4 regions of the Burkholderia sp. PvR073 genome follow, and region 2 is predicted to be linked to each of the others. Evidence: riboswitches for the same ligand, from Rfam matches in the RefSeq annotation. Region 2 holds a riboswitch; each other region holds the start of a gene.

Region 1 (8,426 bases), on a different contig from region 2:
AAGCATGTCAGGCATGAGCATGGGCGACATGAAGATGGCCGCGCCGGATGCGGCGCTGACCGATGCCGAAGTGAAACGGATCGATGCCGCGCACGGCATGGTGACGCTGAAGCACGGCGCGCTCGAGAACGTCGGGATGGCGCCGATGACGATGGCGTTCAAGGCCGGCGACCCGGCAATGATCGATTCGCTGCACGTGGGCGACAAGGTCAAGGTCCGGATCGAGCGCGTGAACGGCACGCTCACCATCGTGACGCTCGTGAAACGGCCATGACGCACGTCGGGTGCGATCGGCGCCGAGGGCAACTGTGACGGATGGCTCGTCGTCGGCGCCTATACCCACTTTCACACTTCACCCAGGTGTTGGCCACCGGTTCGCTCATGGCCGATTCATCACCGGAATGACCGTCGGGCTCGTGATGTTCGATTCGACGCCATTGCGGGTGTCGTCGCAGTTTCACGCCGATGCTACGTAACGTGCCCCTCGTGTTACGTGAACGTTCGGTGGCGATGCGAGGCGAATCGGAGGGGCGGGTTTCAGCCCGCAAGCCGTACGTCCTGCGTGGGACGGCCTTCAGCAGGGCCCGATGCCCAGCGATCGCGGAATTGCGGCGAGGCCGATCATGGTGGCACGGGAGATGCTTGTCGAACGCATTGATCAGAAAAAACCGACGGGGGCATCCATGTATCGGCATTTCACCAGAACCGGCGTCGCGCTCGCCGCGATCGCCGCGACATGCACGCTGGCCGCGTGCGGCGGCGGCGACATCACCGCACCGACCGTGGCCGCTAATAACATCGGCACGAGTACGAGCGTGACCGGTGGGACTAGCGGGACTAACGGCACTAACGGAACTAGCGGAACTAGCGGAACTAGCGGAACTAGCGGAACTAGCGGAACTAGCGGAACTAGCGGAACTAGCGGAACTAGCGGAACTAGCGGAACCAGCGGAACCAGCGGAACCAGCGGAACCAGCGGAACCAGTGGCACAAGCGGAACCAGCAGCGGCACCAGCGGAACGACGAGCGGCGGTTGGGGCACCAGCGGCGCGCCCGGCACGAACGGCGTTGTCAGCACGGTCGGTCAGGTCGTGATCGACGCCGGCACCACGGTCGGCGACGTGACTCTGCCGGGCGTCGGCAAGAGCCTCACCGCGGGCCCGGGCGCGACGATCACCGGCGTGGGCTCGATCATCCGCGACACGGCGAACGCGGTGAGCGGTGGGATCAGCCAGATCGGCATCACGCCGGACCCGGTCGGCAGGACAGTCACCGGACTCGGCACCGTCGTCAGCTCGACGGGCAATCCCGTCCTGGGCCTGAGCGAGACGGTCAAGGCGCTCGGCGCGGGCCCGCTGTCGCCGCTCGCGCCGATCACGACGCCGGTCGGCGGCCTGCTCGACACGGTTGCCCACGGGCTGCAGTCGGCGGGCGCAACGGTCGGCTCGACCGTGTCGTCGGGTCCGGTTCAGCAGGCGACCCAGACGGCCGGGTCGGCGATCACGCCGCTCGTGACGACGGCCGGCAACCTCACCCAACAGGTCGGCACGGCGACCGGCCTCGGTCAGCCGGTCGCGGGCCTGCTCGGGCAGGTCGGCGGGGCGATCACGTCGGCCGGAACGAAGGTGTCGGCCGCCTCGTCACAGCCGGTCGTCGGCGATGTCGGGCAGCTCGTCCGGGCGGTCGGCAATACGGTGACCAACGCGGGCGGTCTCGTGAATCCGAACGGAGCAAACGGCGTCGCGCCGGTTGCAGGCCTGGTGACGAGTGTGGTCGGCGGGATACCGGCGACCGTGCACAACGGTCCCGGCACCGGTACGAGCGGCGGTGCGGCGTCGGGCGGCACGAGCAATCCGCTCGCGCCGGTCACGTCGCTCGTCGGCGGCTTGCTCGGCGGAGCCGTCGGCAGGTGACGGGGCCGTACTGATCGTCGGCGCACCCAACCGGCGTACTGAGCGCCGTCAACGCCATCGCGGCGCGAACGAATCGTCGGCCCGAACCGCGCGTGCTAATTCGGTCCGTCACCGGAATCGCGGTCGGGCTCGGCGAAGTTCAACTCGACGCCATTGCCTGCCGGGTCGGCGAAAAAGAGCTGGAGCTGGCTCGTGAGCGGCACGTACCTGCGCGAGTATCGAACCTGCGCCTCGGTGAGGCGCCGTTCCATGTCGGCGGCGTTTTCGCATGAAAACGCCATATGGTCGAACGTATTGACGACGTGCGATGGCCGCACCTCGCCAGGCCGCGCTTCCGACAGATGGAGGATTGCCTGTCCCCCTGCATAGAGCCAGTAGCCGGCGCTCTGGAACGCCGGACGATAGCCCGGCTCGAGGCCCACGACATTCACGTAGAAATCGCGCAGCGTATCGAGCGTCGCCCGATCCGCGCGCAGGTTGTAATGATTGAGTCCGATCACTGACATGGCAGGTTGTCCGGTTCGTGCAAGGTGCGCATGGCACAGGATCGCGCGGCGCGGGGCATCGTGTCACCCCCGACTGCCTTTGCTCGCGGCAGCCGGACGCGCGAGCCCGCGCGCCGGCAGCGGCGTCGACATCACGATCGACGTGCGCGTTTCGCCGTACAGGTTGATGCGCTCGATCAGTTGCTCGAGGTGCGCCATGCTGACCGCGACGAACCGCATCACGTAGGAATCCGCGCCCGTCACGTGATGGCACTCGACCACTTCGGGAATCGTCTCCAGCAGCTTCAGGAATTTCGCCTTCGCCGGCTGCGGCACCGTGATGCCGATCAGCGCGCTCACCGGGTAGCCGGCCGCCGCCGGATTGACCCGCGCCGTGTAGCCGTCGATCACGCCGGCCGATTCGAGGCGCTTCACGCGCTCCGTCACCGCCGGCACCGACAGATGAACCTGGCGTGCCAGCTCCGTGTAGCTGATGCGGCCGTTGGCCTGCAGCAGCGCGAGTATCTTCCAGTCGAGTTCGTCCATCGCGGCGGAGTTTTTAAGGTGAAGTAGCCATTTTTCCTTAAAAACCGCCTTCAGCGGCGACCGGACTTTCCCTACGATGCCGGTTAAAGCCACTGGATGTCGCGAGGAGCCGGCCATGTTGTTCATCAAGTCCGTCGTGATGGGATTGTCGATCGCGGTGCCGGTCGGCCCGATCGGCATGCTGTGCATCCAGCGCAGCCTGAGCCGAGGCTTTCACGCGGGGTTCGCCACCGGCATCGGCGCCGCGTGCGCCGATGCGATCTACGGGCTGCTCGGCGCGCTGGGCGTCGCCGGCATCGTCACCGCGTTTCCGATGCTGACCGTCGCGCTGAAAATCGGCGGCGGCGCGTTCCTCGTGTGGCTGGCCTCGACCATCGCGCGGCAGGCGCCGGCCGCATCCGCAGCGCAGCGCGACTTGCCGCGCACGACCGTGCTGCGCGATTTCCTGACGACGTTCGGCCTGACGCTGTCGAATCCGATGACGATCCTGTCGTTCGTCGGGATTTTCGCGGCGCTCGGCCCGCTGACAGGCACGCATGACGACGCGCTGGGGCCGACCGTCGCGCTGATGGTCACCGGCGTGTTCGTCGGTTCCGCGACGTGGTGGCTATGCCTGAGCAGTGCGACCGCCGCGTTGCGCACGAAGATGCCACTGACGTTCATGCACGGGCTGTCGCGCGTGTCGGCCGTCGTGATCGCGGTGTTCGGCGCGATCCAGCTGATTGCGGGCGTACATGGCATCGTGTGGTCCTGACGCGAACCGCGGTGCGATCGAACGCGACGGTATTCGGCACCCGCGAACCTGTCCGCACCGGCGTCCGCGACCGCGCACGCCGATGCGCCGATGCACCGAACGCCACGATCAGAACGTATAGCTGACCTTGCCGAACGCGGTGCGGCCGAGCGTGTTGTAGCCGTACGCGGTGACGTACTGACGGTCGAACAGGTTCGACAGTGACGCGGACACCGTCAGGTGCGCATTGATCTTGTACGACGCGCGCAGGTTCACGGTCAGGTACGACGGCAGATACGTGGCGTTGGCCGGATCGTCGAACGTCGTGCCGCCGTAGTTCAAAGACGCGCCGGTGCTCAGTGCATGCAGGTGCAGTTCGTCCCACGTGTGGTCGATGTTCACGCTGACCGTCTGGCGCGGCCGGCGGTTGAGCCAGCTGTTATTGGTTTCGTCCTGCGGATTGAGAATCCCCACCGCGATGCTCACCGGCGTCGTGCGGCCGATCGTGCCCTTGTAAGACAGGTCGATGCCGCGGATATGCGCACGGCCGATGTTCATCGGCGAGAACGTCGCCGGGTTGTACGCGATCAGGTTGTTGACGCGCGTGTCGTAGATCGCGGCGCTGAACGTGCCGTACGCGGTGTTCGCGTCGAGCGCGGCTTCGACCGAATCGCTGCGCTCCGGATTCAGGTTCGGATTGCCGTAACCGGGGTAGTACAGGTCGTTGAACGACGGCAGGCGGAATGCATTGCCGTACGACACGCGCGCCGTATAGACCGGCGTGATGGCCCACGACAACGCGGCGTTGCCGGTGTTCACGGCTTTCCCCGCGATGATCTCGTGACGGCCCGCGACGAACATCGTCACGCTGCCGAGCGTCGCCGACTGATGCAGCGAGAACGCGGAATCGTTGCGCGTGGGCACGCCGTCCGGCACGTCGACCGGCAGGAACGCCTGCTCGCGCGTGAAGTCGTACGCGACCTTCGTCTCGCCCGACAGCGGCAGGTCGAACAGGTGGAAGCCGTGCGCCTGATGGGTCAGCGACGTCGACGAACTGATGCGCTGCGAGTCGATCCGGTCGGTCCGGATGGCCGGGTCGCTCGCATACAGGAACTGACGGTCGTTCGCATAACCGAACGACTGGTCGAACTGCGTGTCGGGCGTGATGTCGAGATGGAACGCGATGCCGGTCGTCAGCTGATGATCGAGCTCGCGGTTCGCAAAGCCCGCGTTGTCATAGGACAGGTCGGAGCGGTGATACAGCGCGAACGTCGAGATCGACCAGTTATCGCGCGCGTAGCCGAGGCGCGCATCGAGATCCTGCGCGTGATACGGATTGCGGCCGTCCTCGTGGTACGGCAACACGGGCCGCGTCGCGTCGATGCCGGCGGTATTGTACGAGTGCAGGCCGAGCGAGTAGGTGAGCCCGCCGAGCGCGGCCAGCGGCCCGGTCGACGGCACGGTGCCCGACGTGCGCAGCTGCGTGTCGAAGGTCTTATTCGAGCCGCCGCCGAACGACACGGTCGTCCGGTTGGGCTGGCCGGCGGCGCGGCGCGTGAACAGCTGCACGACGCCGCCCATCGCGTTCGCGCCGAACGATGCGGCGGCCGGCCCCGAAATCACTTCGACGCGCTCGAACGCTTCGGTCGGCAGGTCGGCCCACGGCGCGATGCCGGTGGTCGGCGAGCCGATCCGGATCCCGTCGATGAACACCGCGACCTGGCTGGCCGACGAGCCGCGGATGCTGACCGACGCGGACGAGCCGGGGCCGCCGGTCTGCGAGACGGTCACGCCCGGCAGCATCGCGAGCGCCTGCGTGATGCTCGGCTCGCTCGGCGACAGCCGGTCGAGATCGGCGCGCGTGAGCACCTGCGTCGTCGCATAGCGCTGGTCGAACGATTCGGGCAGGTGCCGCGTGTCGGTCACGGCGATGGTCGGCAGTTCGGTGCCGTCCGCGGGCTGGCGCGGCTGCATGAGCGCCGTGTCGCCGGCAGCGTGGGCGATCGGGGAGAGCAGCGCAGTGGCGGCGGACGTGGCGAGAAGGTGGCGGAGGTTCATGAGGCGGCGAGCGTGAGCGTGTTGCGGGTACGGCGTGCGCGCGCAAAGACGCCGCGCATGACGGCGGCGCAGCGGCGCGACGCTTCCGGCGTGGAAGCGGATGCGGAAAGGTTGGACATCTGAAGGGTCCTGAGGTCGGGCCGTCCATGCAACGGGGCGACCGCCAAAGGCGGTGCTGGCGCATCGGGACACCCCGCCCGGTGCGGCTGCTTGGACCTCGGGTCGATGGCAGGTCTCCTGGCTCGCGGGTCGTCATTCGCGCCGGCCTTCCCGGTTTCCCAGTGGCGTGTGGTGGCGCGGATTCGCCGCTTACAGTTGCGGGGGCAGCCGCAGATTCGAGGCGTTGCCTCTCCTGCGTTCCCTTTTGATCCCGTTCCCGGGAACCATCAGCGCGCAAGCGTAATGGCGAGCGCTCCGGCGCGTCAATCGCCGGCGGCCGAGGGGATGCGAAAAAACGTCAGTGTTCGCCGAATGCTTTCGAAGTCCTTTCTTTTTGGCGCAATCGAACCGCATTCACGTCTGATGAAACGAAACGTCGGCGGCGCTGCAATCGCGCCGGAACCGGCTCGGCGCGATGCCAGTCCATCGCACGAACGCCCGCCGGAACGCTTCCTCGCCGCTGAACCCGAGATGCGCGGCGATCCGCGCGACTGGCCAGTCGGACTCGCGCAGGCAGCGCCGCGCGACGTCGGCGAGACACTGCTCGCGCAACGCGTGGTAGCTGCTGCCCTCAGTAGCCAGCCGCCGCCGCAACGTCGCTTCGCTCACGCCGAGCCACGTCGCCAGCGCCGTAAGTGGTGGCAACGCCTGTTCGTGCGCGAGCGCCGCGTCGAGAAAGCCGCGCACCTGCTGCGCCCATGACACGACGGCCGGCGCCGCATCGATCAGACCAAACGGAAAATCCACGAGAAACGCGGCGAGTTCGCCCGGCTGCCGGATCACGCGGGCGTCGAGCCGCGCGGCGTCGAACGCGAAGCCGTAGGTTTTACGGCCAACGTCGACCGGCGCGTTGAACAGCCCGAGCAGCGGCATCGCATCGTCGCGGCGCGGATGGCCGAGCCACACTTCGTCCGGCCGCAGCGGCTGCCCGATCAGCCAGCCGAACAGCTGCAGATAGCAGAACAGCCCGGTCAGGTCGACGAGACACGCGGCCGAGCTGCGCGTGCGACGCAGCGAATCCATCCGGAACGTCGCGCGTGAGTCGCGCACCGTAAGGGACAGCGCGCCGGCACGCGGCGTCAGCATCTCGCAGAATTCGGCTGCGCAGCGGATCGCGTCGGCGAGCGTCGCGCAACTGAGCAGGCAGCGGCACATCAGGTCGACTTCCTGCTTGCGCATCGGCGGATGGCCGTCGCCGCGCGCGACCTGCGCCTCGAGCCGCTCGATCGCGTCGCGGTACAGCGCGACGAAGCCGCCGGGCGTCGTCGTCAGCGCGGCCGCGGCAGGCGTGGGCCGTCGCGCCGGCGCTGCACCGCTGCGCGTCAGTTCGTCGAGCAGGCGGGCGCCGAGGCCCGGCAGCACGCGGCTGCGTGCCGGCAATGCGCGCTGTTTCATGTGTCTCCCGATCTGAGCGTTGCGACAGGGGCCGGTGAGCGGGCCGGTAGGGGTTCGCCGCGCGTCGCCACGCAAGAATGCTATCCACGCCGGCCGCTTCCGGCCTCGCCGGAACGGCGTAGGCGGCCGTTGTCGCATTCCACCACGAACCACCCGAGACGACCCGCGCATGATCCAGATCGTAGACGAAATCACCCTCGCGCCCGAGCGCATTCCCGACGTGCTGGCGCTAGTGCGCGACCGCTATTTGCCGGGCCACGCGGCGCGCGGACTGACGGCCGCCGGCCGCTGGGTGTCGCCGCCCGTCGCGGTGCCGGGGCAGCCGAGCACGCTGTGGCTGACGTGGCAAGTCGCCGATGCGCCGTCGTACTACCGGATGCGCGCGCTGACCGATGGCGATGTGGTCGCGTTCTGGATGGCCGTCGACGCGCTGTGCGACGCGCGCCGCCGCCATGTGATGACGGATGCCGATGCGCCGCTGCCCGTGCTGACGGAGGTCGACCATGCGGCATGACACGGCCCAGGTATGGATTGCGGCGACCGGCGATGCCGGCGCGATCGAACGTGCATTGCGCGACGCCGCGCATGCGCTGCCCGGCGCGACCCGCGTGGCGCTCGCACGCAATCTCGACGGCTGCTGGGGGGCGGGCGACTACACGCTCGACGTGCTGCGCGACGAACGGGCGACCGATCGAGCGATGGATTTGACCGCGCTGGCTCGCGTGCCGGGCGTGGTGCGGATCGACGGCGCCGCGTGCCGCGCGATCGGCGGCGGCCTGCGCGAGCCGGCGCTGCGTGATGGCGTATGGCGCACGCTGATGCTGCGGGTGCGGCCGCAGGCCGACGACGCGCGAGTGCGCGAGCTCGAGCGCGAGCTGCTGCGCATGCCCGCGTTCATGCCCGGCATTCGCAACTGGCGGCTGAGCCGGATCGTGACGCCGGGCGCGTGGACCCACGTCTGGCAACAGGAATTCGCGCAGGTCGGCGACCTGCTCGGCGAATACCTGCTGCATCCATATCACTGGGGCTGGGTCGACCGCCGGTTCGACGCGGAAAGCCCCGACTGGACGGTCGATGCGATCTCGCACGCGTTCTGTCCGCTCGCGTCGAGCCTGCTGGCCGACACGGCGGCGTGAC
Region 2 (8,426 bases):
TTGTACAGTTCCGGAATTCGCACGACGGCCTTCAGCACGAGCAGCAGCAGCGACGCACACAGGAAGCCCACGATCGGCGACAACAGCAGCGACTTGCCGACCCCGAGCGCCTGGCCCCAGTCGACGCCGCTCGTGCCCGACGGCCCATGCATCAGCTGGTTCATCAGCCCAACGCCGATGATCGATCCGATCAGCGTATGCGAGCTCGACGACGGCAACCCGAAGTACCAGGTCGCCAGGTTCCAGACGATCGCGGCGATCAGCAGCGCGAACACCATCGCGAAACCCGACCCGCTGCCGACCTGCAGGATCAGCTCGACCGGCAGCAGCTGCAGGATGCCGAAGGCGACGGCCCCGCTGGAAACCATCACGCCGAGGAAGTTCCACATGCCGGACCAGATCACCGCGACGTTCGGCGTCAGCGAGTGGGTGTAGATCACGGTCGCGACCGCATTCGCGGTGTCGTGGAAGCCGTTGACGAATTCGAAGCCGAGCGCGATCACCAGCGCGGCGCCGAGCATCAGGTACGGGAACAGCGACCCTTCGCGCACGGGCGACAGATCGGCTATCAGATGGGTGGCAATATAGACGGCGCCGATCACGAGCACCAGCAGAAAGACGGCATAGCCGACCTGTCGGGTACGTTCGGTTGAGCCGGAAGGGTTCGCGGCGGACGAAGCAGGTTGATTCATGGCGGCATCTCGTAGGTAACCGCAGCCGATCCTAGCTTTCGCTACCAGTCAGTTTGATGACAGTCGGGAGGACGAACCATTGTCTTACAGACATGTAAGAAAATGGCGTCGTCATTCTCCATATAGTGAGCAGGCGGGCTTACGCATCGGCATCGGCATCGCGTCGAACGTCGTCCGTGATCGACGTCCAGCCCTCTCCCGACGCGGCGAATACCGTGCACGACAGCGGCGCGACGTCGATGCGGGTCGCCGCCTTCGCGTCCATCCGGCGCACGTGCGCGATGGCCGCACGAACGATCGCCGCATGCGTGATCGCGACGATATCGCGACGACGTGGCAGTGCGTTCAACCATGCGCCGACGCGGCGCGCGACGTCTTCGAACGATTCACCGCCGTGCGGCGACGCGGCCGGATCGTCGATCCAGGCGCCAAGTTCGTCCGGCAGGTCGCGCGCGAGGTCGTGCAGCCGCTTGCCGTGCCAGTGGCCGTAGTCGACATCGCGCAGCGAATCGTCGATGCCCGCGCGCAGTCCGAGCGCGTCGGCGGTCTGCTGCGCACAACGTGCGGGGCTGCACAGCACGATCGCGCCGGGTGCGCCGGCGAACCGCCCGCGCAGCGCGGCAGCCTCGGCGAGCCCGGGTGCATCGAGCGGATCGTCGGCGGGAAACGCGCCGGCGCGCATCGCGCGGGTCGGCGCATGCGCGATCAGGCGCAGCAAGGCAGGTTGGGTCATGTCGATGGCCGGAGGGTTCGGAACGGCCGCGCCCGTGGTGCGCGGGCCTTCAACACGCGAACGTTCGCGCGTACAATTCGCCCGATACGAAGGGCGGAAGCCGGTGCAAGCCCGGCGCGGTCGCGCCACTGTAACCGCGGATCTTCAATCCCGGAAGCCAGACCTGCCTTCGTATTCCATCCAACTTTTGTCGGGGCGCGATTCCCCTGAGGTGCATCCATGAGCGAAGCAGTGCTGAAGCCGGTCGTCGTGCCGGCGCCCATTCCCGTCCGCGAACTGTTGCCGTGGGCCATCTTCGTCGGCCTGATCCTGTTACTCGCGCTCTATTTCGTCGGTGCGGAACAGGGGGCGACGTCGCTCGTGCCGGGCATGTACGTGCACGAGTTCGTCCACGACGGCCGCCATCTGCTCGGCTTTCCCTGCCACTGACGCGGAGTACACGATGGTCGGAAAGCTGCTCATGCGCGGGATGCTCGCAGGCATCGCCGCAGGCCTCCTCACGTTCGGTTTCGCCAGAATCGTCGGCGAACCGCAAGTCGATCAGGCAATCTCCTTCGAAGAAAAAACCGAAGCGGCCAACGGCGAAGCGCCGGAGCCCGAACTGGTCAGCCGCCACACGCAGGCCGGCGTCGGCCTGCTGACGGGCGTCGTGACCTACGGCGCGGCATTCGGCGGGCTGTTCTCGCTGGTCTTCGCGTTTGCATACGGGCGAGGCAGCCGCCTCCCGGCGCGGCCGCTCGCGGCATGGCTCGCGGCGGCGGCGTTCGTCGCGCTCGTGATCGTGCCGAACATCAAGTACCCGGCCAATCCGCCGGCGGTCGGCGACCACGACACGATCGGCTATCGCACGGGCCTGTTCTTCCTGATGATCGCGATCTCGATCGCGACGATGGTGTTCTCGGTCAGCGTGCGTCGTCATCTGCTGGCGAAGCTCGGCCCGTGGAACGCATCGATCGTCGGGGGCCTCACGTTCGTCGCGATCATCGCGGCCGTGCAGATCGGGCTGCCGTCGATCGATGAAGTGCCGGCCGAATTCCCGGCCGCGGTGCTGTGGAAGTTCCGCGTCGCCGCGATCGGCATGCAGGCGATCATGTGGACGACGATCGGCCTGCTGTTCGGCGCATGGGTCGAACGCGGCGAACGCACCGGCATGCGCGCCGCCTGACGCGCATGGCATCGGGGCGCGCCTAGCGCAGCATGCGCGGCGCGCTCCACGTCGATTCGCGCGCCAGCGCGACGAATGCGGCCAGATAGTCGATCGACGCATCCGCCTCGCGGATGCCGAGGAAGATCTGTTTCGCGATGCCCTTTGTCCCGAGCTTGACCGGCACGACCGGCATCCGGTCCGCGTATTCGTCGGCAAGCCATCTCGGCAGCGCGGCCACGCCGCGCCCGCTCGCCACCATCTGCAGCATGATGTCGGTCGTCTCGATCGACTTGTGGCGCCGCGGCACGATGCCGGCCGGCGTCAGGAACTGGTTGTAGATGTCGAGCCGGTCGGTCTCGACCGGGTAGGTGATCAGCACCTCGTCGGTCAGCTGTTCGGGCGTCACGTAGTCGGCGTTCGCGAATCGGTGCGCATCCGCGACCACCAGCACCTGCTCGTAATCGAACACGGGATCGAAGCGCAGCCCCGGCTTGTTCAGCGGGTCGGGCGTCACGAGCACGTCGATGTCATGGCCGAACAGCGCGCCGATGCCGCCGAACTGGAAGCGCTGCTTCACGTCCACGTCGACGTCCGGCCAGCGCGACAGGTACGGCGACACGACCTTCAGCAGCCACTGGTAGCACGGATGGCATTCCATCCCGATGCGCAGCGTGCCGCGCTCGCCCTTTGCATACTGCTTCATCCGCTCCTCGGCGAGCTCGAACTGCGGCAGCAGCCGGTTCGCCAGCTTCAGCAGATATTGCCCGCCCTGCGTCAGCCGCAGGCCGCGGCCCTCCCGATCCCAGATCGGCGTGCCGAGCTGCTGCTCGATCTTCCGGACGGTATGGCTGAGCGCCGATTGCGTGAGGTGCAGCGCATTGGCGGCTGCAGTCAACGAGCCTTGGCGCTCGACTTCACGGATCACGACGAGATGGAATCGTTCCAGCATGGATATCGCTCACTCCGCAAACACATGAAAGAATTTAATGGATGAATGAAATAATGCCATTTTATTTCATGAGATGAAATCCCTATGATGGCTGCCGGATCTTCAATTTCTCTCTGGACGGCAGCTTCATGGTTACGACACACAATCTCGGTTTTCCGCGCGTCGGCGCGAAGCGCGAACTCAAGTTCGGTCTCGAACGCTACTGGAAGGGCGAATCGTCGCGCGACGAGCTGAAGGCACTCGGCGCCGAGCTGCGCGAGCGTCACTGGAACGACCAGCGCGACCTCGATCTCGCGCCGATCGGCGATTTCTCGTTCTACGACCAGGTGCTCGACATGAGCTTTACGCTCGGCAACCTGCCGAAGCGCGTGCAGGGCTTCCACGGCGACGTGCTCGACAACTATTTCCGCGTCGCGCGCGGCCGTTCGGCGCAAGCGGTGGACGAGCATGCAGCGTGCTGCGGCGGCGTTTCCGCCGGCGAAATGACGAAGTGGTTCGACACGAATTACCATTACATCGTCCCGGAATTCCACGCGGACACGAACTTTTCGCTCGATCCGTCGTGCCTGCTTCAGCAACTGACCGAAGCTCGGGCGCTGGGCGTCGCCACGAAGCCGGTGATCCTCGGCCCCGTCACGTACCTGTGGCTCGGCAAGGCGAAGGACGATTCGGATCGCCTCGCGCTGCTGCCGAAGCTGCTGCCAGTGTATGGCGCGCTGCTCGACACGCTGACCGCGCAGGGCGTCGAATGGGTGCAGATCGACGAACCGATCCTCGTCACCGAGCTCGACGCCGAATGGCGTCAGGCATTCCGCACCGCGTATGCGGCGCTGGAAACGCGCCGTATCAAGCTGCTGCTCGCCACGTACTTCGGCCCGCTTCGGGACAACCTGACGCTCGCGGCGTCGCTGCCGGTCGACGGCCTGCATGTCGACGCGATCAACGCCCGCGACGAAGTCGACGCGCTCGTGCGCGAACTGCCGGCCGACCGCGTGCTGTCGGTGGGCGCGATCAACGGCCGCAATATCTGGAAGACGGACCTGAGCGCGACGCTCGACTGGCTCGAGCCGCTCGCGAAGCAACTGGGCGATCGCCTGTGGGTCGCGCCGTCGTGCTCGCTGCTGCACGTGCCGGTCGATCTCGCGAGCGAAGAGAAGCTCGACACGGAGATCCGTTCGTGGCTCGCGTTCGCGCTGCAGAAGCTCGACGAACTGAAAGTGCTCGCGACGGCGCTGAATGAAGGCCGCGACAAGGTGGCCGACGCGCTTGCCGCCAACGCCGCCGCGATCGACTCACGCCGCCGTTCGCCGCGCGTGAACAATCCGGCGGTGAAGGCCGCGATCGCGCGCATCGACGCGCAGCTCGGCAACCGCGCGAGCCCCTATACGCAGCGCGCGCCGAAGCAGTCGGCACGCCTGAACCTGCCGGCCTTCCCGACGACGACGATCGGCTCGTTCCCGCAGACCGCCGAAATTCGCCAGGCGCGCAGCCAGTTCAAGTCCGGCGCGCTGGATGAAGCCGGCTACCGCGCGGCGATGCAGGCCGAGATCGAGCGCAGCGTGCGCGAACAGGAATCGCTCGAACTCGACGTGCTCGTGCATGGCGAAGCCGAGCGCAACGACATGGTCGAATACTTCGGCGAGCAGCTCGACGGCTACGCATTCAGCCAGTTCGGCTGGGTGCAGTCGTACGGTTCGCGCTGCGTGAAGCCGCCGATCCTGTTCGGCGACATCAGCCGTCCGAAGGCGATGACGGTCGAATGGATCACGTACGCGCAGTCGCTGACGAACAAGCCGATGAAGGGCATGCTGACCGGTCCGGTGACGATCCTGAACTGGTCGTTCGTGCGCGACGACCAGCCGCGCTCGGTGTCGTGCTATCAGCTCGCGCTCGCGATCCGCGACGAAGTGCTCGATCTCGAGAAGGCCGGCGTGCGCGTGATCCAGATCGACGAGGCCGCGCTGCGGGAGGGGCTGCCGCTGCGCCGCGCGCAATGGGGCGAGTACCTGAAGTGGGCGGTCGAATCGTTCCGCATCACCGCGAACGGCGTGCAGGACGACACGCAGATCCACACGCACATGTGCTATTCGGAGTTCAACGACATCATCGCGTCGATCGCCGACATGGACGCGGACGTGATCACGATCGAGACGTCGCGCTCGGACATGGAACTGCTCGACGCATTCGACAACTTCAGGTATCCGAACGAGATCGGGCCGGGCGTGTACGACATCCATTCACCGAACATCCCGACGCAGGATCACATCGTCGGCCTGATGAAGAAGGCGGCCGAGCGGATTCCGGCGGAACGCCTGTGGGTGAACCCGGACTGCGGGCTGAAGACGCGCCAGTGGGCGGAAGTGATTCCGGCGCTGACGAACATGGTCGCCGCCGCGAAGACGCTGCGCAATCGCGCGCCGTGACGCGGGAGCGCGGACGGCGCTGTCGCCACGATGCCGGATCGTCGCGGGTCATCCCCCAACCGCCGGGCCGTTCGCGTCAATTGCGCCGCGTCGCCGCGCTGAGCGGCACCGCGGCGAGGTCGACGTAGCGGAACGCCGCGCGTGCATCGCGAATCGCCGCGGGATCGAGCGTGACGTCGACGATCGCTTCCCGATCGCCGGGCGCGACCGCGATGCACGTGCCGTCGGGGGCTGCGACGAGACTCGTGCCGCTGAACGTGTAGCGGTCGCCGGCGCCGACCCGGTTCGCCATCGCGACGTAGAGCTGGTTTTCCAGCGCGCGCACCGGGATCATCCGGCGATGCACGTCGCCGTACGGGTTCATCATGCCGTCGAGTATCACGATCAGTTCGGCCCCGGCATGCGCGAGCGCGCGCGCCGTTTCCGGAAACTCGAGATCGAAGCAGATCAGCAGGCCGACCTGCATCCCATGCCACGTGCAGACCGGAAACGCGTCGCCGGCCTCGAACACGCCGAGGTCGGATTCGTACAGATGGGTCTTCCGGTAGCGCAACAGCACGTCACCGTTCGCATCGATCAGCAGCGCTGTGTTGAAGAAGCGCGAGCCGTCGCGTTCCGGGAAGCCGAACGCGACGGCGACCGCCGCATCGCGTGCGGCATCGCGTACCGCGATGACGGACGGCCCGTCGAGCGGCTCGGCCAGCCGAGCGACGTCGTCGGGCGTCGGAAAGCCGCTGGCGTAAGTTTCGGAGAACACGACGAGGTCGGTTGCGCCGCGCGCGGCGGCGATGATCGCGAGCGCTTTTGCGAGATTGCCGGTAACGTCGCCGTCGCGCAGTGCCGACTGGACGATGCGAATGCGCGGACCGTTCATCGTGCGTCTCCCTGCGCCGCCGTGGCGGCCGGCGCGTCGGGCGCGGGTGTTTGGGCGATCACGCGCCGCTCGTGGTCGAGGTCGAGCGAGCGCGACAGCAGCCCGTAGACGCCGCCCGCGACCACCAGCCCGACGAGCCACGCGAGATCGACGCCGCCGAGCATCCGCGCGAACGGGCCGACGAACACCTCGCGGTTCGCTTCGGCGTCGAACACATAGAAGAACGGCACCATCGCCGCGAAGCCGATCAGGTACGACAGGATGCCGCGCAGTTGCCACGCACCGTACAGGCCGCGCGGCGTGAAGAAGTGCGCGATCGCGTAGCGGCCGCGGCGCACGAAGAAATAGTCGACGAGGTTCACCGCGGTCCACGGCACGAGGAAGTAGAGCATCAGCGTGAGGAACGTCTGCAGCAGCGCGATGCCGTTGCCACGGATCGCGAACACGCAGCCGAGCACAAATGCGCTGATCGCAACGATCGACACGACGCGCGCGCGCCGGGTCGGCCTGATCGGCACGAGCGAATCGACGCCGGTGAGCACGGTCAGCATCGCGCTGTACGCATTGAGCGCGATGATCGGCAGGAAGCCGGCGATCGACACGATCGCGATCAGCTTGCCGAGGCCGGGTGCGAGCGACGTGCCGACGTCGTTCATCGCGACCAGCGCATCGGCCGCGTGCAGCGTCTGCGCGAGCCATGCGCCGAGCCCGATCATCCACGCGCCCGACAGCGACGCGCCGGCGAAGATCACCGCGATCAACTTCGCGCGGCTCGTGTGTTTCGGCAGGTAGCGCGAATAATCGGACACGTAGGGCGCATACGAGATGTTGTAGCTCGCGGCGATCGCGAACTGCGTCGCGAACGCGATCCAGTTGAAGCCCGGCGCGGCGGCGGTGCCCGCCTGCGCGGGCGCCGCGTGGCCGAAGGCGACCGCGAGCGTGACGAGTGCATAGAGCGGCAGCGTCGCGACCAGCGCCCACTTGAAGGTGCGGTGCATCAGGTCGTGGCCGTAGATCGCGAGCAGCGCGCCGATCGACACGGCCGCGACGGCGACGAATCCGCCGTCGATCCCGAACACGTTATGCACGCCGTCGACAATCAGCGACACGTTCACGACGTTGAAGCCGACGAACACGAACAACGTCGCGAGCAGCGCGACGATCACGCCGCGATAGCCGAACTGCGCGCGCGACTGGATCATCTGCGGCAGGCCCATCTCCGGGCCCTGCGAACCGTGGAACGCCATGAAGAGCGTGCCGAACATGATGCCGAGCGCGCCGGCGAGCGTGGTCCAGCCGGCCGACAGCCCCATGCCGGGCCCGACGAAGCCGATCGAGATCGTGAAGAAATGGAAGTTGCCGAGGAACCAGAACGGGCCCTGGCTCGCGAGTTTCGCGTGGCGTTCGGTTTCGGGGATGTAGTCGATCGAGCGATGCTCGATCTCGAGACCGGCCGGTTCGGCGCGGTCGAGCGCGAGGGTGTCGGGGCGGTTCATGACGGCAGTGTCTCCTGGCGCACGGCCGCGAGGCCGGGGCGTGCGCAAGCCTGCCGCGACAGCGTCGCAGCAGGCCCTGAATGATTGTGTAGGGGGGAGGACGGCCCGGGAG
Region 3 (8,426 bases), on a different contig from region 2:
TTCGGAAGGACGACCAGGATGCGTCGTAGACGCTCTTCGCCATCCTGGTTCTGGCGAGCTTCGCGGCCGACACGTTGCCGACCGCGAGGTAATCGAAGCGCCGCACCAGATCGAGCGCGAGCTTGTGCTGAAAATCGGCGCGGGTATTCGCGACCTTGGCGTGCAACTTCGCGATATGCCGCTTGTGCTTGCGCGCCCGTTGAGCTTTCGCCAGTTTCTCCGCCGCGCGTCGGCCGAATCGGTCATTGCGCAGCTTCTCGCCGGTCGAAAGTGTGGCGAAGTCTTTCAAGCCGAGATCGATGCCGACACCGGAATGGATCGGGCGGGCCTGAACATCCGGCATCTCAATCGCGATGTTGAGAAACCAGTTGCCGCGTGCATCCTGCGCAAAGTTGGTCCCGTCCTTGATCTTGCCTTCGGGAAGCGGCCTGCTGTTGAACACTCGAAACGTGTTGCCGGCGAAACGGAACGCGTCACCCTCGCGCTTCAGGTCACGCCCCTTCAGCGGCACCCAGCCCAGCGATTTCCTGCCGCGATAGCGCAGGTAGGGCCGACGGTGCTGACTGCGCGACTTCGCATATTGCTCGCACGTCGCGTTGATCGTGCCGGAGTGGATGCCGAGCGCCTTGCTGCTCCCCGTCGTCAGCACGTTCAGATCGAAACCCGTCGGCCATTTCTTGCTCCACTTGAGCGCGTGCTTCTGCGTGTCGTTGCAGAATTTCCAGACGTAGTTCACCGCACGGCTCTGCTTGTTGAGCAGTCCGTTGAGCGACTTCACGCGGTAGCGGTAGACAAGAATCATGCCGGTGATCCTAACCCGTGGAAGAAGCTGCCTGTCAACAGCACTCCTTTCCTTCCCGCCATCCGCCCCGAAGGAAGTCCCCTTGGGGGAAATGGCGGGGTTTCTCGGAGCAAATTCTGATGAATCGCTGCACTTCCCCGGGATGGCGGCTTGCCGCCATCGTGCTGGTCGGACTGAACCTGCGGCCGGCGCTGGCCGCGATCGGTCCGCTGCTCGACATGATCCAGCGCGCGACCGGCATCGGCGACGGCGCGGCGAGCCTGCTGACCACGATCCCGATCCTGCTGATGGGCCTGGGCGCGCTGAGCGCGCGGCGGCTGCAGCGCGTGACGGGAATTGCTCGCGGCGTGTGGCTCGGCGTCGTGCTGATCGGGTTCGCCTGCGCGTCGCGCATCGGCGCACAGCACGCGTGGCTGCTGCTGGCGAGCGCATGCTGCGCGGGCATCGGGATCGCCATGGTGCAGGCGTTGCTGCCGGGGTTCGTGAAGGCACATTTCGCGACGCGGATCGGTGGCGCGATGGGCGTCTATTCGACGTCGATCATGGGCGGCGCGGTGCTCGCGAGCGTCGTCGCGCCGTTCGCCGCGGCCCACTGGAGCTGGCTCGTCGCGCTCGCGGGCTGGACGCTGCCGGCCGCCATTGCGGCGCTGGCGTGGCCGCTGGCCAGTCGTGGCGACCACGCGCCGGCGTCCGGGGCGATGCCGGCGTCGGCCGCGACATCGGCTGCGCATGCGCGACCGTCGCGCTCGCCGCGCGCATGGCGGCTCGCGGTGTTCTTCGGGATCGCGACGGGCGCCTACACGCTCGTGCTGGCGTGGCTGCCGCCGTACTACATGCGGCTCGGCTGGTCGCCGACCGCGGCCGGCAGCCTGCTCGGCGGCGTGACACTCGCGGAAGTCGTCGCGGGGCTGACGATCTCCGCAACGATCGACCGCCTGCCCGATCGCCGGCCGGCGCTGCACGCGGCGATCGCGTCGCTACTGGCGGGGCTGCTGGTGATGCTGGCCGCGCCGCAGGCGCTTGCGTTGCCGGCCGCGCTGCTGCTGGGTGCGGGCATCGGCGCGCTGTTTCCGCTGTCGCTGATCGTCACGGTCGATCATGCGGCGACGCCGGCCGATGCCGCATCGTTGACGGGGTTCGTGCAGGGCGTCGGCTATCTGGTCGCGGGGCTGTTTCCGTTCGCGGCGGGCGTCGTGCGCCAGCATCTCGCGGATCTGTCGCCTGCGTGGGTCGCGATGGCTTGCCTGTGTGTCGTGCTGTTCGCGCTGGCGGCGGGTTTCGCGCCGCAGCTTGCTCGGCGCGTCGCGCGTGCGTAGAGAGTGTGCCTCGGCGCGCATCGCGTTTCGCTTACGCGCAATCAGCTGCCGCTTGCATACAGCGTCGAATCCGCGAACCCTTCCGCGTCGAGCACGCGCCCGACCAGAATCAGCGCGGTGCGTTCGATCCGCGTGCCCTGCACCTTGCCGACGATGTCGGCCAGCGTGCCGGGCACGCGTTCCTCGTCGGGCCAGCTCGCGCGATAGATCACCGCGACCGGGCAGTCGGGTCCGTAGTGCGGCAGCACTTCGTCGACGATCCGCGCGAGATGGCGCACGCCGAGATGGATCGCGAGCGTCGCGCGGTGCGCGGCGAGCGCGCCGAGCGCTTCGCCTTCCGGCATCGTCGTCTTGCCCGCGAAGCGCGTGAGGATCACCGTCTGCGCGACACCGGGCAGCGTCAGCTCGACGCCGAGCGTCGCCGCGCACGCGGCCGTGGCCGTCACGCCCGGCACGATTTCATACGGAATCCCGAGCGCTTTCAGCCGGCGGATCTGTTCGCCGATCGCCCCGTACAGCGACGGATCGCCCGAATGCACGCGCGCGATGTCCTGCCCTTTCGCATGCGCATCGGCGAGCAGCGCGACGATCGCATCGAGATCGAGCTCGGCGGTATTGACGACCTGCTCCGCGCGATGGCCGTCGAGCACGGCCGGCGGCACGAGCGAGCCCGCATACAGGATCACCGGGCACGTGCGCACGAGGCGCTGGCCCTTCACCGTGATCAGTTCGGGGTCGCCAGGGCCCGCGCCGATGAAATACACCGTCATCCAGAAATCTCCATCCATTCATTCATTGGGCAGCCGGTCGCGCGGCATCACGTGCGCGCGGCCGGATCGAGCGCCTCGAGCAGCGCGGCGGCCGAGTCGAACGCGCGATCGGCGTCGGGGAGCGGCGGCCGGCGCAGCATCACGACCGGCAGCCGTCGTTCGCGCGCGACCTCGAGCTTGGCCTCGGTCGCGGCGCCGCCGCTGTTCTTGCTGACGACGACGTCGATGCCCGCAAGCGCGAACAGCGCGCGTTCGCCGTCGAGCGTGAACGGCCCGCGCGTCGCGACGATCTGCGCGCGCGCGTTGCCGGGATGCGCATCGAGGCAGCGCACCAGCCAGAACTGGTGGGGCGGGATCTCGTCGAGATGCGCCAGCGGTTCGCGCCCGAGCGTGAACAGCGGCCGCCGGAACGGCGCGAGCGCGGCCTCGATCCCGGCCCAGTCGTCGACCATCCGCCAGTCGTCGCCGGGCCCTGGCGTCCACGGCGCGCGGCGCAGCGCCCACAGCGGCACGCCCGCGTCGTGCGCGGCGGCGACCGCGTTCGCGCTGATTTGCGCGGCATACGGATGCGTCGCGTCGATCACGAGACCGATGCCGGCGCCGCGCAGATAGGCGGCAAGCCCTGCCGCTCCGCCGAACCCGCCGACACGCACGTCGCAGCGCAGGTCGTCGGGCACCTTGCCGAGGCCCGCGAGGCTATAGACGTGTCGCGGGCCGAGCGCGCGCGCGATCGTCAGCGCGTCGCCGGTGCCGCCGAGGAGCAGGATGCGCACGCTCATCGTGCACGTCCGACGAAACGGCCCTGCCGGTCGATCGCGAACATCTCCACGGCCACCGATGCCGGCACGATGTCGCGCGCGACCCGCAGCGCGTGCGCACAGACGAGGTCGCCGAGCGGCACGCCGTCCGCATGCGCGAGCTTCAGCGCTTCCTGGCTGGTATTCGCCGCGCGCATCGCGGCCTGCAGCGCATCGCTTGCACCGGCCTCGGCCGCCCACTGCGCGAGCAGCGGCAGGTCGATGCTCGAATGGCGGCTGTGCAGGTCGAGATGGCCGGCCGCGAGCTTGCTGAGCTTGCCGAAGCCGCCGCACATCGACAGGCGGGCGACCGGCGCACGGCGCAGGTGCTTGAGCACCGCGCCCGCGAAATCGCCCATTTCGATCAGCGCCATGTCGGGCAGGCCGTAGTGCGCGCGCATCGCATCCTCGCTCGTGTTGCCGGTGCACGCGGCGATGTGCGCGACGCCGTTCGCGCGTGCGACGTCGATGCCCTGGTGGATCGACGCGATGTACGCCGAGCACGAGAACGGCCGCACGATGCCGGTCGTGCCGAGGATCGACAATCCGCCGACGATGCCCAGGCGCGGGTTCATCGTCTTCAGTGCGAGCGCCTCGCCGCCCTCGACGCCGATCGTCACGTCGAAGCCGCCTGCGTAACCATATTCGGCCGCGAGCGCGTCGAGGTGGGTGGTCATCATCTGGCGCGGCACCGGATTGATTGCCGGTTCGCCGACCGGCAGCGTGAGTCCCGCGCGCGTGACCGTGCCGACCCCCGGCCCTGCATGAAAACGCACGCCGGGAGCGGCGGACAGCGCGACGCGCGCGAACACCAGCGCACCGTGCGTGACGTCCGGATCGTCGCCGGCGTCCTTGACGGTGCCGGCCTCGGCGCCGTCGGCGGTGGTCCGGCAGAACTCGAGCCGCATCATCACGCGCTGCCCCTTCGGCAACACGATCTCGACCGCATCGTCCGCGTGGCCCGCGAGCAGCAGGCGCGCGGCGGCAAGCGACGTCGCGGTCGCGCAACTGCCGGTCGTATAGCCGAACCGCAGCGGCGCCGGTTGTTCGGGGGTTTCGTCGCGCATTACGCGGGGCCCGCGAATTCCGCTGCCGTGGGATCGGGCTTGCGCCCGTCATACAGCGTGACCGGCAACGGCTGCCGCCACGTGTCGAAGCGGCCGAGCGGCTCGGCATGCGCGAGCGACACGCGCGTGAGCGTGCCGCCATGGGCGTCGCGCCAGGCCGCGAGCGCCAGCTCGCCCTGCAGCGTGACCGCATTCGCGACGAGCCGGCCGCCGGGCTTCAGCGCCGACCAGCACGCATCGAGCACGCCGGGCGCGCTCGCGCCGCCGCCGATGAAGATCGCGTCGGGCGCGGCGAGCCCCGCGAGCGCGTCGGGCGCGCGCCCCCCGACGAGTTGTAGCCCCGGCACGCCGAGCGCGTCGCGGTTGTGCTCGATGAAGCGTTGACGCTCCGCATGCGACTCGATCGCGATCGCCTGGCACGACGGATGCGCGCGCATCCATTCGATGCCGATCGAGCCGCTGCCCGCGCCGACGTCCCACAACAGTTCGCCCGGTGCGGGCGCGAGGCGCCCGAGCGTCAACGCACGCATGTCGCGCTTGGTGAGCTGGCCGTCGTGGCGGTACGCGTCGTCGGGCAGGCCGGGCGTGAGCGCGCGGCGCGGCGCATCGGGGCCGGCCCGGCAGTCGAGCGCGATCAGGTTGAGCGCGGCGGTTTCGGCGATGGGCCAGTCTTGCGCGAGGCCGTCGAGACGCCGCTCGAGCGGGCCGCCGAGATGCTCGAACACGCTGATGCGGGTCGGGCCGAAGCCGCGCGCCGTGAGTTCGGCGGCGACCGTGGCCGGCGTGCGGCCGTCGGCGCTCAGCACGAACAGGCGCCGGCCCGGCAGCAGGTGGCGCACCAGCGTCGCGAGTGGCCGGCCGACGAGCGACACCGCGCCGACGTCCTGCAGCGCCCAGCCGAGCCGTGCGGCCGCCAGCGACAGCGACGACGGGGCGGGCAGCACGCGCCATTCGTCAGGGGAGAGCTCGCGCGCGAGCGTGGCGCCGACGCCGAACAGCATCGGGTCGCCGCTTGCCAGCACGCAGACGGGCGCATCGCGCCGCGCGAGCAGGCCCGACACGTCGAACGGCGACGGCCATGGCTCGCGCGCGGCCCGCAGCCGCGCGGGCAGCATGTCGAGGTGCCGCTTCGCGCCGACGATCCGCGTGGCGTCGAGCAGCGCGCGCCGCGCGCTGCGTCCGAGCCCCGCGTAACCGTCGTCGCCGATGCCCACTACCGTCAGCCACGCCGTCATGCACCCTTCCCCATCGTCCGATTCCATCGAGTCGCCGCACGCCGGCCGTGAAGACGCCGGTGCGGCCGTCCGCGTTGCGAAAGTCGGCATGGTACCGTGTTCCACCGCACGTTTCATCTGCGGGACTGCCCGCGCCGGGCCGCGTTTCGCTTCGGTCATGGCGCCCGCTCGACGGTCGCGAAGCGCCGGTGAAATCGGGTATCCTACGGCCGTTCGTTCGCCGGTGCCCTTCGGGGCCGAAGAGGGAACACAGGGCGCGCATCGCGCCGCTGTGGCTGCCCCCGCAACTGTAGACAGCGAGCCGATCTCCCCCCTCATGCCACTGGTTTCACCGGGAAGGCCGGGAGCCGGCGCCGACCTGTCAGCCAGGAGACCTGCCGGCCTGAAAGTGCGTGCGTGCCAGTCGGCGTCGGGCGGGGTGTACCGATGCGTTGGCCGCGGCGCCACACTGCCCCGGTATCCCGTTGAGTTCCGCCCCCGTTTCGATTCCTGCGTTGCCCGTCGTGCGCCCGTCGGCGTGCCCGGGGCTCGTGCGCGTCGTCGCGGCCGCCGACGGCGGGCTGTGCCGGATCAAGCTGCCGGGCGGGCGGCTCGACGCGCGGCAGGCGCGTGCGATCGCTGCCGCGGCGCGCAGCTACGGCTCCGGTGCGATCGACGCGACCAATCGCGCGAATCTCCAGCTGCGCGGCATTCGCGACGGCGCGGGCGATCCGCTGGCCGGTGCATTGCTCGACGCGGGCCTCGGCCCGCGCACGAGCGCAGCCGCAGCCGCCGATGCCACCGATGCCACCGATGCCACCGACGACAGGGCCGCGCTCGCCGCGAGCGACGACGTCCGCAACCTGATGCTCAGCCCGCTCGCCGGGCTCGATCCCGCCGCGCTGCTCGACAGCCGCGCACTCGCGCTGCCGTTGCTCGACATGCTGACCCACGAGCCGCGCCGCGGCGAACTGTCGCCGAAATTCTCGATCCAGCTCGACGGCGGCGAATCGGTCGCGGCGCTCGATCATCCGCACGACATCTGGCTTGCCGCGCGGCGTCGCGGCGACGGCGCGCTGCGCATCGCCGCGGGCCTGGCCGGCTGTCCGCCGGTCTCGTCCGACGATTCGCCCGCTTCGTTCGACGTGGCGCCCGACCAGGCCGTTGCGCTGGTGCGCGCGTTGCTGCTCGCCTTCCTCGATCTTGCGCCGGCCGACGTCACGCGGATGCGCGCGTTGCTCGCGACCGGCGGCGAACGCGCGTTGCGCGAGCGCGCGCGGCACTACGCCCCCTTCCCGCTCGAGACCGATCCCGCATTGGCCGGCTGGCGGCGCATGCGCGCGGATGCCACGCTGCGTTTCGGCGCGCGACCGTCGCTCGACGCGGCGCGCTGGAGCGTCGGCGCGCAATTCGTGCTCGGCCGGCTCGACGCGACGCAACTGGAACGGCTCGCGGCACTTGCCGAGGCCGAAGGCGACGCCACGCTGTCGATGACGCCGTGGCAAGGCGTGTTCGTGCATGGCGTGCGGCGCGAACGCGCGCCGGCCGTGCTCGATGCGCTCGCGTCGCTCGGTCTCGTGTGCACGACATCCGACCCGCTGGCGGCGCTGGTTGCCTGCACCGGCAGCGCGGGCTGCGCGAAGGCGCGCGCCGATACGAAACACGATGCGCTCGCGCTGGCCGCGCGCGTCGGCCATCCGGTCGACGTGCACCTGACCGGCTGCGAGCGCCACTGCGCGCTGCCGCATCCCGCGACGTACACGCTCGTCGCGGTTGCGCCCGCACACTACGACCTTTACCGGCGCGACGCCGCCGCGGGCCTCGGCGCCCCGCTCGCGCGCCATCTGACGATTGACCAGGCCGCGGCCCGATTGACGGGCACGCGGCGCAGCTAGGGTCTGTTTACATATGGAACGTACATGCGAATGCCCGAAATCGCTCGTAGGGCAAGAAGTGAGGAGCGCCGTTTGGCCGAGCCAAACGCCCCGAAGGAAGTCCCCTTGGGGGACAAGTGACGAGCGACGCCGCCATACGGGCGATTTCGGGCATTCCCCTGGAATGGTTTTTTAATTTGGGGTTGCCACGAGAACGGCCGCTCGCCACGTTGCGCTCCTTGCGAATACGTCAGTATTCGCGGCGTCGCGCGCCTCGCGAGCGGCCGTTCTCGTGGCAACGCATGCACGTTCCATATGCAAACAGACCCTAGGACACCACTAATGCTTGACTACATTCGCGACGGGCAGGAAATCTACCGCCAGTCGTTCGCGACGATCCGCGCCGAGGCCGACCTGTCGCAGGTTCCGCCCGATCTCGAGAAACTCGCGGTGCGCGTGATCCACGCGTGCGGGATGGTCGATGTCGTCTACGACCTGCGCTTCTCGGCCGGCGCCGGCACGGCGGGCCGCACGGCGCTCGCGGCCGGCGCGCCGATCCTGTGCGACGCGCGGATGGTCGCCGAAG
Region 4 (6,102 bases), on a different contig from region 2:
TGCCAATGCGGGCGCGCGTCGCGGCCGGCTTTTCGGTCCGGATGCTCAGCCTGTTCGCAGCGGCTGCTCCGCGATCGCCTTCTGCAGCGCTTCCACTGTATCGGGACGCCCGAAATACCAGCCCTGTGCCCCGATCGACTGCCCCTGGATGTCGAGCATGTGCGCCTGCTCACGGGTCTCGACACCCTCAAAGACCAGGCCGACCCCGAGCCGACGGGCAATCGCCAGGATCTCCGGAATGATCGACGTGCCGTCATGCTGCGGCGCGGCCGGCAGCAGCGAACGGTCGACCTTGATGTAGTCGATCGGAAGATGCTGCAGCAGGCTCAGGCTGGAGTAGCCCGTGCCAAAATCGTCGATGTAGACGGGATGCCCGAGGTCGCGCAATTGCCGAAGCGCCGGCAGAATCTCCGGCAGTTCCACGGTCGACCGCTCAGTCAGTTCGAAACCGACATGCTCGCGCGACAATCCGGCTGGCCAGCAACTGTCCAGCGTCGCCATCAGGCTGCCGTCCAGCAACTCGGGAGCGCTGACGTTGATGGTTACGCGAAAGTCCGGCTCGCCGTCGAACAGCACGCGCATCTCCCGCAGGACCGTGCGCACGACGAAGGCCGTGACGTCGACGATCATTCCGGCGCGTTCCGCCTCGGCAATGAACACGTCCGGGGCGGCTGGCCCGTCGATCCAGCGGATCAGCGCTTCGGCGGAGACGATCCGCGATGACGCGCCGGGCGCGACGATCGGCTGATAGCGCATGACAAATTGTCCGTTTGCCAGCGCTCGCCGTATCTGCGCCGGAAGCGCGGCCCAGCGTCGGTGCAGCATCAGCGCCCCGAGCCCCAGACAGCAGCCCGCCGCGCCGCCGGCGATCCCCAGCAGCCAGGCAGCGCGCCGACTGGCGCTCGCCAGCGCTCGCGGCGTCGCGACGACGATGGTGCACAGCGGCACCCGGGCCGAGCAGAATGATTTGCCGTCCCGAAACCCCGGCACCAGGCCGGCATCGACGTACTCCGGGACGCCGCCCTTGGCGAGTCCGATGACGAGCGCGGCCGGGCGGCCCCTGAGCCCGATCACGTAGTGCAGATCTGACGGCGGCGGCAGTACCCTGAAGGCGTCCAGATCCATCAGCAGGTTCGTCCTCCTTCCCGTGACCACGAGCCCCAGCGTCCCAGGGCTCGACAACAACGGAACGGTCCAGAAGGCCGACATCGCGTCGGTCAGCCGGAATGGCTGCTGCTTCGGGGAAAAGGGCCTCGGCAGCACGCCGAGCATCGTCATGCAGAGCAGATCGGCGCCCGACAGGCGTCCGACGTCCTTGACGTACTTCGACCGGACGGAAGCCGATCGCAACAGGCGCAGATCCTGCGGCGAGCAGTCCGCGTACGGCGATGCGTCCAAGTCGGCAAGCGTCGTGGCCGCCGAATCGAACACAACGTCGATCTGCTGCACGACTTGCGTCCCCAGCCCGGCAACCGATTGCGCCAGCACGGCCTTCGTGACATGCGGCCAGGCTCCCAGCGCCAATCCGGCCGAAACGACCAGCATGCCGATCGCGAGCGCATGGCCGGCCCCGCTGGAGGTTGTCCATCTGCGTACGTTCGCCATAGGCGCGGCACTTCGCGATGTAGTGGCCATCGCCCTGCAGGTCCGGCAGAGCGAGCCGATTTTGGTATGGATTTCGTCAGGCTCGTGCGACCGGCAGCCCGAAACTGAGCCTTGCTTGTGACTCTGGCCAGATAATTGCACACCAATTTACGACTGCGCAATGCATCGCCCCCGGATCGGGTCGCGAACGGATGCGGGCGCGATTCGCCGGCCCCGCGCCCGATACACGCTGTGCTATCGTATGCGCCGCGTTCGGTGCTCGCGCGCGCTCCTCCGGCGCACGCAGTTAAACGGGAAACAGGAGGCGGAAGTCCGCCCGGCCTGTGCTGTCCCCGCAACGGTACGCCGCCCGCGCGTCGCGGTTCCCCGCACGCGCCCAGGCTGCCCGCGATGCCACTGCCCTTCAGCGGGCGGGAAGGCTGCGGCCTGGCAAGCGGCCAGCCCGGATACCGGCCGACGCAAGGGGCGAGCCCGCTGCTCGCCGAACGCCCGATCCGCGGGGGACGGATGGGGTGCGCTTTCCGCCCGCGCTCGCGCGGGCTTCGCTCGATCCGTCATGCATTGCCTGTCCGCCGGCCGCCGATGTGCCGCTCGCTGTCCCCTTTCCACTGCCACGACACGGTGCGCGCCGTGCCGCGCCCGATGAGCCGCGCATGGCTCGTCGGCGCCGGCCCCGGCGACGCCGATCTGCTCACGCTGAAGGCCGTGCGCGCGATCGCCGCGGCCGACGTGCTGCTCGTCGACGATCTCGTGAACCCCGACGTGCTGCGCCACGCGCGCCCCGACGCACTGATCGAGCACGTCGGCAAGCGCGGCGGCCATGCGTCGACGCCGCAGGAAACGATCGTCGCCGCGATGCTCGCGCATCTGCGCGCGGGCCGCAGCGTCGCGCGGCTCAAGGGCGGCGATCCGTTCGTGTTCGGCCGCGGCGGCGAGGAATTGCTCGCGCTCGGCGCGGCCGGGTTCCCGGTCGAGATCGTGAACGGCATCACGGCCGGTATCGCCGCCCCGGCCGCGCTCGGCATTCCGGTCACGCATCGCGGCGACGCGCAGGGCGTGATCTTCGTCACGGGCCACGGCGCGGGCGCGGACGAACCCGACTGGCGCGCGCTGGCCGCGACGCGGATGACGATCGTGATCTACATGGGTATTCGCCGGCTCGACGCGATCGCGGCCGCGCTGCGTGATGGCGGCGTGGCCGGCGACACGCCGTGCGCGGTGATCGAGAACGCGACGCGTGACGGACAGCGGCACGTGCTCGCGACGCTCGACACGATCGTCGAGCGCGTGGGCGCGACCGGTATCGGTTCGCCCGCGATCGTCGTGATCGGCCGCGTCGCGGCGCTCGCCGACGATCCCGCGGTGCGCGCGGCGCTTGGCGGACGCGCATGATGCGCGTCGCGCTCGGCGTCGGTTTCCGCGCGGGCGTGACGGCCGCGCAACTCGATGCCGCGATCCGCGCGGCGCTGGCAAGCCACCCGGGCGCCGAGCCAGCCGTCGTCGCGACGCTCGCCGACAAGGCGCGTGCCCGGTCGCTGCGCACGCTGTGCGCGCGGCGCGGCTGGCCGCTCGTCGCGTTCGACGCGGCACAGCTCGCGCATTGCCCCGCACCGGCATTGAGCGGCCCGTCGGCTGCCGCGCTGGCGCGTTTCGGCGTCGCGGGCGTGGCCGAGCCATGCGCGCAACTCGCGGCGCCGCATGGCCGGCTGCTCGGCCCCAAATCCAGCCGGGACGGCGTGACGGTCGCGCTCGCCGGCCCGCTCTGAACCCTTTGTTTCGCTTTCGACAGGACGATTCCCGATGAAGACCGATGCCGAATCCCATCAGCGGATGGCCGAACGCCGCCGCGCCGGCCATGAAAAGAAGCAGGCTGCCGCCACCCAGGAAAAGGGCCTGCTGATCGTCAACACCGGCAACGGCAAGGGCAAGAGCACGGCCGCCTTCGGCATGGCCGTGCGCGTGCTCGGCCATGGCATGCGGCTCGGCGTCGTGCAGTTCATCAAGGGCGCGCTGCACACGTCCGAGCGCGACTTCCTCGGCGCGGTCGCGCAATGCGACTTCGTGACGATGGGCGACGGCTATACGTGGAATACGCAGAACCGCGACGCCGACGTCGCAACCGCGCGCAAGGGCTGGGACGAGGCGCGCCGGATGATCGAAAGCGGCGAGTACCGGATGGTGATCCTCGACGAGCTGAACACCGTGCTGAAGTACGAATACCTGCCGCTCGACGAAGTGCTCGCGACGCTCGTCGCGCGGCCGGATTCGGTGCACGTCGTCGTCACGGGCCGGCATGCGCCCGATGCACTGATCGATGCGGCCGACCTCGTCACGGAAATGCGGCTCGTCAAGCATCCGTACAAGGAACAAGGCGTGAAGGCACAGCCCGGCGTGGAGTTCTGAGCGATGCCGGCCTGCCCCGCGCTGTTCGTCAGCGCGCCCGCGTCCGGCCAGGGCAAGACGTCGGTGACGGCCGGCCTCGCGCGGCTGCACCGCCGGCTCGGCCGGCGCGTGCGCGTGTTCAAGACCGGGCCGGATTTTCTCGATCCGATGCTGCTCGAACGCGCGAGCGGCGCGCCCGTGCACGTGCTCGACCTCGGGATGGTCGGTGAAGCCGGCTGCCGCGCGCTGCTCGCCGATGCCGCGCGCGACGCGGACCTGATCCTGATCGAAGGTGTGATGGGGCTGTTCGACGGCACGCCGAGCAGCGCCGATCTCGCGGCCGCGTTCGGCGTGCCGGTCGTCGCGGTGATATCCGCGAAGGCGATGGCGCAGACGTTCGCGGCGATTGCGTTCGGGCTCGCGCGGTTCCGGCCGGAGGTGCCGTTCCACGGCGTGCTCGCGAACCGCGTCGGGTCGCCGCGACACGCGGAGCTGTTGCGGCAGGCGCTGCCGGACGACTTGCGCTGGCTCGGGCACGTGCCGGCCGATGCGGGCATCGCGCTGCCGGAACGGCATCTCGGCCTGCACCAGCCGGCCGACATCGGCGATCTCGACGCGCGGCTCGACCGTGCGGCCGACGTGCTCGCGCAGACGGCGCTCGCCGAATTGCCGCCTGCCGTCTCGTTCGCGGAACCGGCGGCCCGCGCCCCGCTGCCGCGCGCGCTCGCCGGCAAGCGAATCGCGATCGCGCGCGACGCGGCGTTCTCGTTCATCTATCCGGCCAATCTCGCGCTGCTCGATGCGCTCGGTGCGCAGTTGCGGTTATTTTCGCCGCTTGCCGACGAACCCGTGCCCGACGCGTGCGACGCGCTGTTCCTGCCGGGCGGCTATCCGGAACTGCATGCAGCGACGCTCGCGGCGAATGCCGTGGCCGCGCGGACGATTCGCGCACACGCGGCGGCCGGCCGGCCGATCGTCGCCGAATGCGGGGGAATGGTGTATCTGTGCGAGTCGCTGACCGACGTGGAAGGCGCGACGACATCGATGCTCGGGCTGCTGTCAGGCCATGCGACGATGCAGCGCCGGTTCGCGGCGCTCGGCATGCAGCAGCTGGACACGCGCAGCGGGCCGATGCGCGGTCATACGTTTCATTATTCGCGGCTCGACACGCCGCTGGCGCCGGTGGCGGCCGCCGCCCGGCCCGACGGGGAACCCGGCAGCGGCGAAGCCGTGTATCGCACGGGCTCGATCGTCGCGACGTACATGCACATGTACTGGCCGTCGAATCCGGATGCGGCGGTGGCGTTGTTCAGCGGGGATGGGTTCTGGTTCGGCACGAGCCGCGATTGAACCGAGACGGCCCCACCCCCGCATTCACCGTCACACCAGAAACGTCTCGGCCAGCTTGACCCAGTACGACGCGCCGGTCGGCAGTACCGCGTCGTTGAAGTCGTAGCCGGGGTTGTGCACCATGCAGCCGCCCTCGCCGTCACCGTTGCCGATGATCAGGTAGCAGCCCGGCCGCTTCTCGAGCAGGAACGCGAAATCCTCGCTGCCGGTGAGCGGCACCATCTCGTCGATCAGATTCGCTTCGCCCACCCATTCGCGCGCGACGCCGCGTGCGAACGTGGTCATCTGCGCATCGTTGACGAGCACCGGGTAGCGGCGCTGGTAGTCGATCGTCGCGGTCGCGCCGAACACAGCCGCCTGCGCATGAATGACTTCCTTGATGCGCGTCTCGAGCAGGTCGCGCACCTCGGGCTTCAGCGCGCGCACGGACAGGCGCATCTGTGCGCGATCGGGGATCACGTTCGGCGCGTCGCCCGCGTGGATCGCACCGACCGTGACGATCGCCATGTCGAGCGGCGACACGTTGCGCGACACGATCGTCTGCAGCGCGATGACGATCTGCGCGCACACGACGACCGAATCGATCGCCTTGTGCGGCACCGCGCCGTGGCCGCCGCGCCCCTGCACGTCGACGATCACGGTATCCGACGACGCCATGAACGGCCCCGGCAGGAAGCCGAACTTGCCCGTCGGGAAGCCCGGCATGTTGTGCATCGCGAAGATCGCGTCGCACGGGAACTGCTCGAACAGTCCGTCGTCGAGCAT

Evidence for each region. Region 2 has a riboswitch for cobalamin ahead of ACVK00_RS31195 (CbtB domain-containing protein). Riboswitches for the same ligand answer to the same signal wherever they lie in the genome.
Region 1: it holds a riboswitch for cobalamin, as region 2 does, so the genes downstream of both, ACVK00_RS11355 (TonB-dependent receptor domain-containing protein) here and ACVK00_RS31195 (CbtB domain-containing protein) in region 2, are expected to answer to the same signal.
Region 3: it holds a riboswitch for cobalamin, as region 2 does, so the genes downstream of both, cobG (precorrin-3B synthase) here and ACVK00_RS31195 (CbtB domain-containing protein) in region 2, are expected to answer to the same signal.
Region 4: it holds a riboswitch for cobalamin, as region 2 does, so the genes downstream of both, cobA (uroporphyrinogen-III C-methyltransferase) here and ACVK00_RS31195 (CbtB domain-containing protein) in region 2, are expected to answer to the same signal.

The regions. Positions count from the first base shown of each region.
Region 1 is NZ_JBSRXO010000002.1:921,202-929,627, forward strand. Features, by position in the region: gene ACVK00_RS11330 (copper-binding protein) at 1-274, shown strand, start outside; gene ACVK00_RS11335 (collagen-like triple helix repeat-containing protein) at 684-1,913, shown strand; gene ACVK00_RS11340 (VOC family protein) at 2,009-2,419, opposite strand; gene ACVK00_RS11345 (Lrp/AsnC family transcriptional regulator) at 2,483-2,944, opposite strand; gene ACVK00_RS11350 (LysE family translocator) at 3,060-3,698, shown strand; gene ACVK00_RS11355 (TonB-dependent receptor domain-containing protein) at 3,807-5,735, opposite strand; cobalamin riboswitch at 5,946-6,138, opposite strand; gene ACVK00_RS11360 (helix-turn-helix transcriptional regulator) at 6,249-7,289, opposite strand; gene ACVK00_RS11365 (hypothetical protein) at 7,459-7,803, shown strand; gene ACVK00_RS11370 (Dabb family protein) at 7,793-8,425, shown strand.
Region 2 is NZ_JBSRXO010000016.1:1,137-9,562, forward strand. Features, by position in the region: gene ACVK00_RS31185 (inorganic phosphate transporter) at 1-692, opposite strand, end outside; gene ACVK00_RS31190 (histidine phosphatase family protein) at 832-1,425, opposite strand; cobalamin riboswitch at 1,469-1,610, shown strand; gene ACVK00_RS31195 (CbtB domain-containing protein) at 1,645-1,854, shown strand; gene ACVK00_RS31200 (CbtA family protein) at 1,868-2,590, shown strand; gene ACVK00_RS31205 (LysR family transcriptional regulator) at 2,613-3,521, opposite strand; gene metE (5-methyltetrahydropteroyltriglutamate--homocysteine S-methyltransferase) at 3,650-5,944, shown strand; gene ACVK00_RS31215 (carbon-nitrogen hydrolase family protein) at 6,021-6,818, opposite strand; gene ACVK00_RS31220 (purine-cytosine permease family protein) at 6,815-8,314, opposite strand.
Region 3 is NZ_JBSRXO010000013.1:145,183-153,608, reverse strand. Features, by position in the region: gene ACVK00_RS29670 (RNA-guided endonuclease InsQ/TnpB family protein) at 1-802, opposite strand, end outside; gene ACVK00_RS29665 (MFS transporter) at 922-2,118, shown strand; gene cobM (precorrin-4 C(11)-methyltransferase) at 2,160-2,888, opposite strand; gene ACVK00_RS29655 (cobalt-precorrin-6A reductase) at 2,936-3,667, opposite strand; gene ACVK00_RS29650 (cobalt-precorrin-5B (C(1))-methyltransferase) at 3,664-4,752, opposite strand; gene cbiE (precorrin-6y C5,15-methyltransferase (decarboxylating) subunit CbiE) at 4,752-5,987, opposite strand; cobalamin riboswitch at 6,192-6,383, shown strand; gene cobG (precorrin-3B synthase) at 6,491-7,861, shown strand; gene ACVK00_RS29635 (precorrin-8X methylmutase) at 8,183-8,426, shown strand, end outside.
Region 4 is NZ_JBSRXO010000013.1:119,704-125,805, reverse strand. Features, by position in the region: gene ACVK00_RS29550 (EAL domain-containing protein) at 46-1,545, opposite strand; cobalamin riboswitch at 1,841-2,077, shown strand; gene cobA (uroporphyrinogen-III C-methyltransferase) at 2,248-2,997, shown strand; gene ACVK00_RS29540 (cobalamin biosynthesis protein) at 2,994-3,371, shown strand; gene cobO (cob(I)yrinic acid a,c-diamide adenosyltransferase) at 3,406-4,008, shown strand; gene ACVK00_RS29530 (cobyrinate a,c-diamide synthase) at 4,012-5,337, shown strand; gene ACVK00_RS29525 (M20 aminoacylase family protein) at 5,368-6,102, opposite strand, start outside.